Regions from separate parts of the Kitasatospora sp. NPDC048286 genome, predicted to be linked through region 2. Evidence: predicted binding sites of a transcription regulator. Region 2 holds the regulator's gene; the other holds the start of a gene.
What was found. Region 2 encodes HrcA, which represses chaperone genes, less so after heat shock. Its sites were predicted from a motif close to TTNGCACTCNGNNNNNCNGAGTGCNAA; they were not measured.
Positions count from the first base shown of each region.

Region 1 (4,415 bases), on a different contig from region 2:
GCGACACCGGTGGCCTCGTCGCCCGACAGGCCCAGGCCGTCCTCCAGCACCTTGGCGGCGTGGACCAGGGAGGCGCCACCACCGGCGACGATGCCCTCCTCGACCGCGGCGCGGGTCGCCGAGATGGCGTCCTCCAGGCGGTGCTTGCGCTCCTTCAGCTCCACCTCGGTGGCGGCGCCGACCTTGATGACGCAGACGCCGCCGGCCAGCTTGGCCAGGCGCTCCTGCAGCTTCTCGCGGTCCCAGTCGGAGTCGGTCGCGGCGATCTCGCCCTTGATCTGGGCGACGCGGCCGGCCACGGCCTCGGCGTCACCGGCACCGTCGACGACCGTGGTCTCGTCCTTGGTGATGGTCACGCGGCGGGCGGTGCCCAGCACGTCCAGGCCGACCTGGTCGAGCTTGAGGCCGACCTCCTCGGAGATGACCTGGCCACCGGTCAGGACGGCCAGGTCGCCGAGGATCGCCTTGCGGCGGTCGCCGAAGCCCGGGGCCTTGACGGCGACGGCGTTGAAGGTGCCACGGATCTTGTTCACGACCAGGGTCGACAGCGCCTCGCCGTCGACGTCCTCGGCGATGATCAGCAGCGGCTTGGAGGCACCGCCCTGGAGGATCTTCTCCAGCAGCGGCAGCAGCTCCTGGATGGAGGAGATCTTGCCCTGGTTGATCAGGATGTACGGGTCCTCCAGGACCGCCTCCTGCCGCTCCGCGTCGGTGACGAAGTACGGCGACAGGTAGCCCTTGTCGAACTGCATGCCCTCGGTGAAGTCCAGCTCCACGCCGAAGGTGTTCGACTCCTCGACGGTGATGACACCGTCCTTGCCGACCTTGTCGATCGCCTCGGCGATCAGCTCGCCGACCTGGGTGTCCTGCGCGGAGAGGGACGCGACGGCGGCGACGTCGTCCTTGCCCTCGATCTCGCGGGCGATGGACAGCAGGTGCTCGGAGACGGCGGCGACGGCCTTGTCGATGCCCTTCTTCAGGGCGGCCGGGCCGGCGCCGGCGGCGACGTTGCGCAGACCCTCGTTGACCAGGGCCTGGGCCAGCACGGTGGCGGTGGTGGTGCCGTCACCCGCGACGTCGTTGGTCTTGGTGGCGACCTCCTTGACGAGCTGCGCGCCAAGGTTCTCGTACGGGTCGTCCAGCTCGACCTCACGGGCGATGGTGACACCGTCGTTGGTGATGGTCGGGGCGCCGAACTTCTTGTCGATGACGACGTTGCGGCCCTTGGGGCCGATGGTCACCTTGACGGTGTCGGCCAGCTTGTTGACACCGCGCTCCAGCGAGCGGCGGGCGTCCTCGTCGAACTGCAGGATCTTCGCCATGTTCCCTATTCCCTCGGGGCTGCGGCCGGCCCACCGGCCGCCGAACTACGTGAACCAACAACCACGCCCCGGGCCACTGTCACGGAGGACACGGATCCGGGGCGGGTCGGGACGTCTTTACTTCTCGATGATCGCGAGAACGTCGCGGGCGGAGAGCACCAGGTACTCCTCGCCCTGGTACTTCACCTCGGTGCCGCCGTACTTCGAGTACAGGACGATGTCACCCACGGCGACGTCGAGCGGCAGACGCTGGCCGTCCTCGAAGCGGCCCGGGCCGACGGCCAGGACGACGCCCTCCTGGGGCTTCTCCTTGGCGGTGTCCGGGATAACCAGGCCGGAGGCCGTGGTGGTCTCGGCGTCGAGCGGCTGGACCACGATGCGGTCCTCGAGCGGCTTGATGGCAACCTTGCTGCTGGTGGTCACGTCCGAGCTCCCCTTCGGAGATTACGGGGTTTTCTAACGGGTAGGGGCGATCCTGCGGGCCTGCCGTCGCGGGGGTCAGACACGCGTCGTCGCGTTAGCACTCTCCTGGTGGGGAGTGCCAAGGACGACCATAGGGCCGTGTTAGCACTCAGTCAACCAGAGTGCCAACGGCGCGCCCTGGGGCCCCCGGTTCCGCGGATGAGTAGCCGTACTCATGTGCGACGCCGCCCGCCCCGACAGACTCCCTGCCATGACTCCGATCCCGGCCCGCATCGACCCGTCCAGGCTCAAGGACGCGGCGCTCTCCCTGCTGGCACTGCCGCTGCTGGGAGCCGCGCTGCCGTTCGTCGTCTTCTCCTTCGTCGTCTGCCTCGGCAGCGGCCCCGGCCACGGGGACGACGGGGACGGGCTCATCTGGGCCTTCCTCGGCATCGGGATGCTGGCCGCCCCGGTCGTCACCCTGGCCGTGGGCCTCGCGGTCGCCTTCCGCACCCGGCGGTCCGGCTACCGCCTCCTCCCCGCCACCGCAGCGCTCTCCCCGCTCATGCTGCCGGCGGTCTTCTCCTCGGGCGTCCTGTGGCGGTGACGACGCCCGGCGCGATCGTGATCGCGTTCCTCCCCGGCCGACCGGCGAGAATGGCCCCGTGGACACCGAGAACCTCCAGCCGCTGCTGACCCCCGAGGGCCAGGCCCTGCTCGCCGAGCTGCGCGAGTTCACCCCCGAGGAGGAGCTGGCGCTGGCGACGCGCCTGCGGCGGGAGCACCCGGCGGAGCTGGTGTCGGCGGCGTTCGGGCAGGCGCGGCTGCGGCAGCGGGCGCGGGCGAAGTTCGGGGCGGACGCCGACCTGATGTACTTCACGCCCAACGGAGTCGAGCAGTCCACCCGGCGCAGCGTCGCCGAGTGGCGGGCGCGGCGGTTCGCCGACCTCGGCGTACGGCGGCTGGCGGACCTGTGCTGTGGCATCGGCGGCGACGTGCTGGCGCTGGCCCGGGCGGGCATCGAGGTGCTGGCCGTCGACAAGGACCCGGCGGCCTGCGCCGCCACCGCGGCCAACGCCGCCGCGCTGGGCCTGGCCGAGCTGGTCGAGGTGCGCTGCGCGGACGTCGCCGAGGTGGACGTCACCGGCTACGACGCGGTGTTCACCGACCCGGCCCGGCGCACCTCGCGCGGCCGGGTGTTCGACCCGGAGGCGTACGCCCCGCCGCTCTCCTGGGCGATCGAGGCGGGCCGGCGGACCCCGATCGGCGCCCTGAAGGTGGCCCCTGGCATCCCGCACGAGGCCGTGCCCGAGGACGCCGAGGCCGAGTGGGTCTCCGACCACGGCGACGTCAAGGAGGCGGTGCTCTGGTTCGGCACCCGGGCCGCGAGCCCGCACCGCGCCACCCTGCTGCCGCAGGGCGCCAGCCTGACCGGCGGCGACCTGCCCGACCCGCCGGCCGGCCCGGTCGGGCGCTACCTGTACGAGCCGGACGGCGCGGTGATCCGGGCCCACCTGGTGGCCGAGGTGGCCGGGCAGGTGGGCGGCCGGCTGATCGACCCGAAGATCGCCTACCTGACCTCGGACGAGCTGGTCGCCACCCCGTACGCGCACGCCTTCGAGCTCACCGACGTGCTGCCGTTCAACATCAAGAAGCTGAAGGCGCTGCTGCGCGAGCGCGCGGTCGGCACGGTGGTGATCAAGAAGCGCGGGATGGCGATCACCCCGGAGGAACTGCGCCGCCAGCTCAAGCCCTCCGGGCCGAACACCGTCACGGTGATCCTCAGCCGCACCGACCACGGACCGCTGATGATGCTGGGGCAGCCCGTACGGGCTCCTCAGGACGCGGGCGCCTGGACGTAGTCCTCCAGCCGGGCCACCGAGAAGCCCTGCTCCTGGATCCGGGCCAGCAGGTCGCCGAACATCTGGGTCATCGTGGCGCCCTTGAGCTCCTTGGGGCCGCGGAAGTGCGCCAGGATGATGTCGCCGGGCTTCAGCTTCTTGTCCCCCGACTGGTACTGCATGTCGTGGATCTGCATCGACTCGCGCCACAGCACGATCGCCCGCGGGCCGCACTGCTGGACGGAGGTGTTGAGCGTCGGGGTGTTGGCGCCGTCGCCGAACGGCGGGCGGAACAGCAGTGGGGCGGTGCCGTACTGCTGGGTGAGCGCGGACTGCGCGTCGCAGATCTCGGACTTCTGCTTCTCCGCCGGGATCTTGCTCATCACCGGGTGGTCGACGGTGTGGTTCTGGACGTGGTTGCCGAGTGCCTGGAGCGGCTTGAAGTAGCCGTAGTCGTTCTTGACGATGTCCCGGGTCAGGAACATCGATATCGGCACCTTGAGGTCGGTGAGCATCTCGACGAACTTCGGGTCCTTCTCGGCTCCGTCGTCGATGGTGATGAAGACGACCTTGTCGCTCGTCTTCACCTCGCTGAACACCGGTACGGGGCCGGTCCGTTCGAGCTTGATCGGCTTGTCGGCGGGCGGCGCCGGGGCGGGGGCGAGCGGGGTGAGGTTCCACTTGGCCCAAGCCGCCGCGGCCGCTCCCGTGGAGGCGCCGGCCGAGGGGGTCGCGGCCGCGCCGATCGGCGCCGGCGCGGCGCTCTGGGGTGCGGTCGGCGCGCTCGTGGCGGCCGGGGCGGCGCTGCCGCCGCTCCCGTTACTGCCGCACGCGGTGGCGAGGGCCAGCA
Region 1 covers NZ_JBICZE010000001.1:142,305-146,719, forward strand. Annotated here, with positions in the region: gene groL (chaperonin GroEL) at 1-1,322, opposite strand, end outside; gene groES (co-chaperone GroES) at 1,440-1,745, opposite strand; gene ACGF13_RS00615 (hypothetical protein) at 1,996-2,331, shown strand; gene ACGF13_RS00620 (SAM-dependent methyltransferase) at 2,390-3,586, shown strand; gene ACGF13_RS00625 (polysaccharide deacetylase family protein) at 3,562-4,415, opposite strand, start outside.
Region 1: groES (co-chaperone GroES) is a predicted target of HrcA. The motif match lies at 1,887-1,913, and genes of this name have one in related genera.

Region 2 (4,415 bases):
TCGATCCCGTCCTTGCCGAGCACCGCGGCGACCGTGCCGTCCACGCCGAGCCCCAGCCCGTCGGCCAGGGTCACCGCCTCGCCCGGCTCCAGCCGCTTGACCGCGGCCGCGTGCCGCCCCTCCGGGCCGTCCAGGCGCACCACGGCCCCGGGCGCGGCGGCGGCGATCCGCTCGGTCTCGACGAAGAAGACGGGCGCGGTCATGACGGAAAACCTCCAGAAGTGGGGACGGACACACGGAAGGGGTGCCGGGGGCCCTGGCCCCCGGCACCCCTCCACGGACGACTACCGGCCGTTGAAGGCGTCCTTCAGCCGGGAGAAGAGGCCCTGCTGGCCCGGTGCGAACTGGCCGGACGGGCGCTCCTCGCCGCGCAGCACCGCGAGGCGGCGCAGCAGCTCCTCCTGCTCGGCGTCGAGCTTGCTGGGCGTCTTCACCTCGACGTGCACTATCAGGTCGCCCCGGCCGCCGCCGCGCAGGTGGGTGATGCCCCGGCCGTGCAGCGGGATCGACTGGCCGGACTGGGTGCCGGGCCGGATGTCGACCTCCTCCAGGCCGTCCAGGGTCTGCAGCGGCACCTGGGTGCCGAGCGCGGCCGCCGTCATCGGGATGGTGACGGTGCAGTGCAGGTCGTCCCCGCGCCGCTGGAAGATGTTGTGGGTGGTCTCGGCGATCTCGACGTACAGGTCGCCGGCCGGGCCGCCGCCGGGGCCGACCTCGCCCTCGCCGGCCAGCTGGATCCGGGTGCCGTTGTCGACACCGGCCGGGATCTTGACGGTCAGGGTGCGGCGGGCCCGCACGCGGCCGTCGCCGGCGCACTCCGGGCACGGGGTCGGCACGACGGTGCCGAAGCCCTGGCACTGCGGGCAGGGGCGGGAGGTCATGACCTGGCCCAGGAAGGACCGGGTGACCTGGGAGACCTCGCCCTTGCCGCGGCACATGTCACAGGTCTGCGCCGAGGTGCCGGGGGCCGCGCCCTCGCCACTGCAGGTGGTGCAGGTGACGGCGGTGTCGACCTGGAGCTCCTTGGTGGTGCCGAAGGCGGCCTCCTCCAGGGTGATCTCCAGCCGGATCATGGCGTCCTGGCCGCGGCGGGTGCGCGAGCGCGGGCCGCGCTGGCCGGCCGCGGCGCCGAAGAAGGCGTCCATGATGTCGGAGAAACCGAATCCCGCCGCGCCGGCCCCGAAGCCGCCCGCACCGCCGCCACCCGGGGACAGCGGGTCCCCGCCGAGGTCGTAGACCTGACGCTTCTGCGGGTCGGAGAGCACCTCGTAGGCGGCGTTGATCTCCTTGAACCGCTCCTGCGTCTTCGGGTCCGGGTTGACGTCCGGGTGCAGTTCGCGTGCCAGGCGCCGGAACGCCTTCTTGATCTCGTCCTGCCCCGCATCCCGTCGGACGCCGAGTACCGCGTAGTAGTCCGTGGCCACCAAATGCTCCGCTTGTTCCGCCTGTAGTAGTGCTGCGACTGGACGCCGCCGTCGGAGGCCCGACGGCGGCCCTTGCTAGGACTCGGCCAGGATCTGGCCCACGTACCGCGCCACCGCTCGCACCGCCCCCATTGTGCCCGGGTAGTCCATCCGGGTCGGACCGATCACACCCAGTTTCGCCACGCTCTCGTCGCCCGAACCGTAGCCGACCGAAACGACCGAGGTGGAATTCAGCCCCTCGTAGGCGATCTCCCGCCCGATCCGGACCGTCATCCCGGCGTCCGCGGTCTCACCCAGGAGACGGAGCAGGACGACCTGCTCCTCCAGGGCCTCCAGCACCGGCTGGATGGTGAGCGGGAAGTCGTGCCCGAAGCGGGTCAGGTTGGCCGTGCCGGCCAGCATGATCCGCTCCTCGTTCTGCTCGGCGAGCGTCTCGAACAGCGTCGCCAGGACCGTGCTGACGGTCGGCCGGTCGGCCTGCTCGAACTGCGCCGGCAGCTCCTCCAGCAGCTCCGGGACCTCCGGGAGGCGCCGGGCGACGGCTCTCGCGTTGATCCGGGCCCGAAGGTCCGCCAGCACCGTCTCGCCGACCGGGCCCGGGCAGTCGACCATCCGCTGCTCGACCCGGCCGGTGTTGGTGATCAGCACCAGCATCACCTTGGCCGGGGCCAGCGCCACCAGCTCGATGTGCCGGACGGTGGAACGCGTCAGCGACGGGTACTGCACCACCGCGACCTGCCGGGTGAGCTGGGCGAGCAGCCGCACGGTGCGGGCGACCACGTCGTCCAGGTCCACCGCGCCGTCCAGGAAGTGCCGGATGGCCCGGCGCTCGGGGGCGGTCATCGGCTTGATCTCGGCGAGCTTGTCGACGAAGAGGCGGTACCCCTTGTCGGTGGGGATGCGGCCGGCGCTGGTGTGCGGCTGGTGGATGTAGCCGTCCTCCTCCAGCGCCGCCATGTCGTTGCGGACGGTCGCCGGGGAGACCCCGAGGTTGTGCCGCTCCACCAGGGCCTTGGAGCCGACCGGCTCCTCGGTGCCCACGTAGTCCTGCACGATCGCGCGGAGCACCGCGAGCTTGCGTTCGTCCAGCTGGCGGACCTCACCGGCCATGGGGCACGCACCTCCGTCCTCGCACGTCGTCCGACCGTGTCCCTCGCTGCGGGCCGTTCCAGGGGCCCTCGGCCTTGGCACTCTGAACGTACGAGTGCCAGAACCGTACCTGCCAGTGTACGGCCCGGGTCCTGTGGCAGGAACGGCCCGACCGGGGTGATCCTCCCCGCAGTTCCGGACACGGCCCGCGGGGCCCCGCCGGTTCGATCCTCCCGGCGCCGGAGTGGTGCCGGGAAGCCGTCCGGGTGGCAGCATCGAAAGCGACGGCGAACGGAGGAGCAAGCGATGTCGAGCTCGGGCCAGCACACCCGTTTCGCGCCCGACCGCGGCCTGACCGGCCGCATGGTCGCGACGATGTTCGTGATCGGGCTGCTGTACGTCGGTTTCACCGGCCTGCTGATCGCGCTGCTGCGCGGCGCCTGGCCACTGATCGTCCTGATCTCCGGCGGGCTGTTCGTGGCCCAGTTCTGGTTCAGCGACAAGATCACCGAGCGGGCGATGGGCGCCCGCCAGGTGTCCCCGGAGCAGTTCCCCCAGCTGCACGGCACCGTCGACCGGCTCTGCGCCCTCGCCGACATGCCCAAACCCCGGGTGGCGGTCGCCGACAACGACATGCCGAACGCCTTCGCCACCGGCCGCAACCCGCAGAACGCGGTGGTCTGCGTGACCACCGGGCTGCTGCGCCGGCTGGAGCCGGAGGAACTGGAGGGCGTCCTCGCCCACGAGCTGTCGCACGTCGCCCACCGGGACGTCGCGGTGATGACGATCGCCGGCTTCCTCGGCGTCCTCGCCGGGGCGATGACCCGGATCGCCGTCTACGGCGGGTTCATGGGCGGCGGGCGCAACAACAACGACCAGAACGCGGCCATCCTGGCGCTGATCATCCCGCTGGTGTCGATCGTCGTCTACGCGATCAGCTTCCTGCTCACCCGGCTGCTGTCCCGCTACCGCGAACTGGCCGCGGACCGGGCCGCCGCCCAGCTCACCGGCCGGCCCAGCGCCCTGGCCTCGGCGCTCACCAAGGTGACCGGGCAGATCGCGGCCATCCCCACCAAGGACCTGCGCCAGGCGCAGCCGTACAACGCCTTCTACTTCGCCCCCGCGCTGAGCGCCCGGGAGACCGCCTCGCAGCTGTTCTCCACCCACCCGACGCTGGAGAAGCGGCTGGAGCAGCTGGCGAGGATCTCCGGGCAGCTCGGGCACTGAGCCCGACCCGCCCCGCCCCGACCCGCCCCAGCCGATTCCGTCCCGACCCGTCCCAGTCCGTTCCGTCCCGAAAGGACCGCCGTGGGATTCCTGGACACCCTGTTCGGCCGCACCAAGCCCGTCAAGCCCGACCTCGACCAGCTGTTCGGCGTGCCGTCCGCCGCGCTCACCCTGGAGGCCGGGGCCGGGTTCACCCCCACCGGGCTCGGCTCGGTCTGCTTCGCCGCCGTCGAGGGCGCGGCCTTCGTCCAGGTCGAGCAGCAGGTCAGGGCGCTGCTGGACGCCGACACCGAGCACGGCGGCGTCCCGGTGGAGGCCTCCAAGGACGGCTACGGCTACTCCTGGCTGCTCGCCCGGCACCGGCCCGAGGAGCTGCCGGAGCTGGTGAACGACCTGCACGCGGTCAACAGCGAGCTGGAGGCGAACGGCTTCGGGCCGCAGCTGCTCTGCTCGCTGGTGGCCTTCCGCAACCCCGAGGGGCAGTCGCTGGCCCTGGTCTACCTGTACAAGCGGGGGACGTTCTACCCCTTCGCCCCGATGCCCGGCGGCGGGGAGCGGCGCAACAGCCCGCTGGAGCTGCAGGTCAACGCGATGCTGGGGAACGACCTGCGGCTGGAGAAGGATCTCAGCCGCTGGTTCCCGGTCTGGGGCGCGCCGGGCCTGTGACGGTCCGTC
Region 2 covers NZ_JBICZE010000002.1:690,321-694,735, forward strand. Annotated here, with positions in the region: gene ACGF13_RS07470 (16S rRNA (uracil(1498)-N(3))-methyltransferase) at 1-203, opposite strand, end outside; gene dnaJ (molecular chaperone DnaJ) at 285-1,424, opposite strand; gene hrcA (heat-inducible transcriptional repressor HrcA) at 1,500-2,534, opposite strand; gene htpX (zinc metalloprotease HtpX) at 2,820-3,740, shown strand; gene ACGF13_RS07490 (hypothetical protein) at 3,822-4,406, shown strand.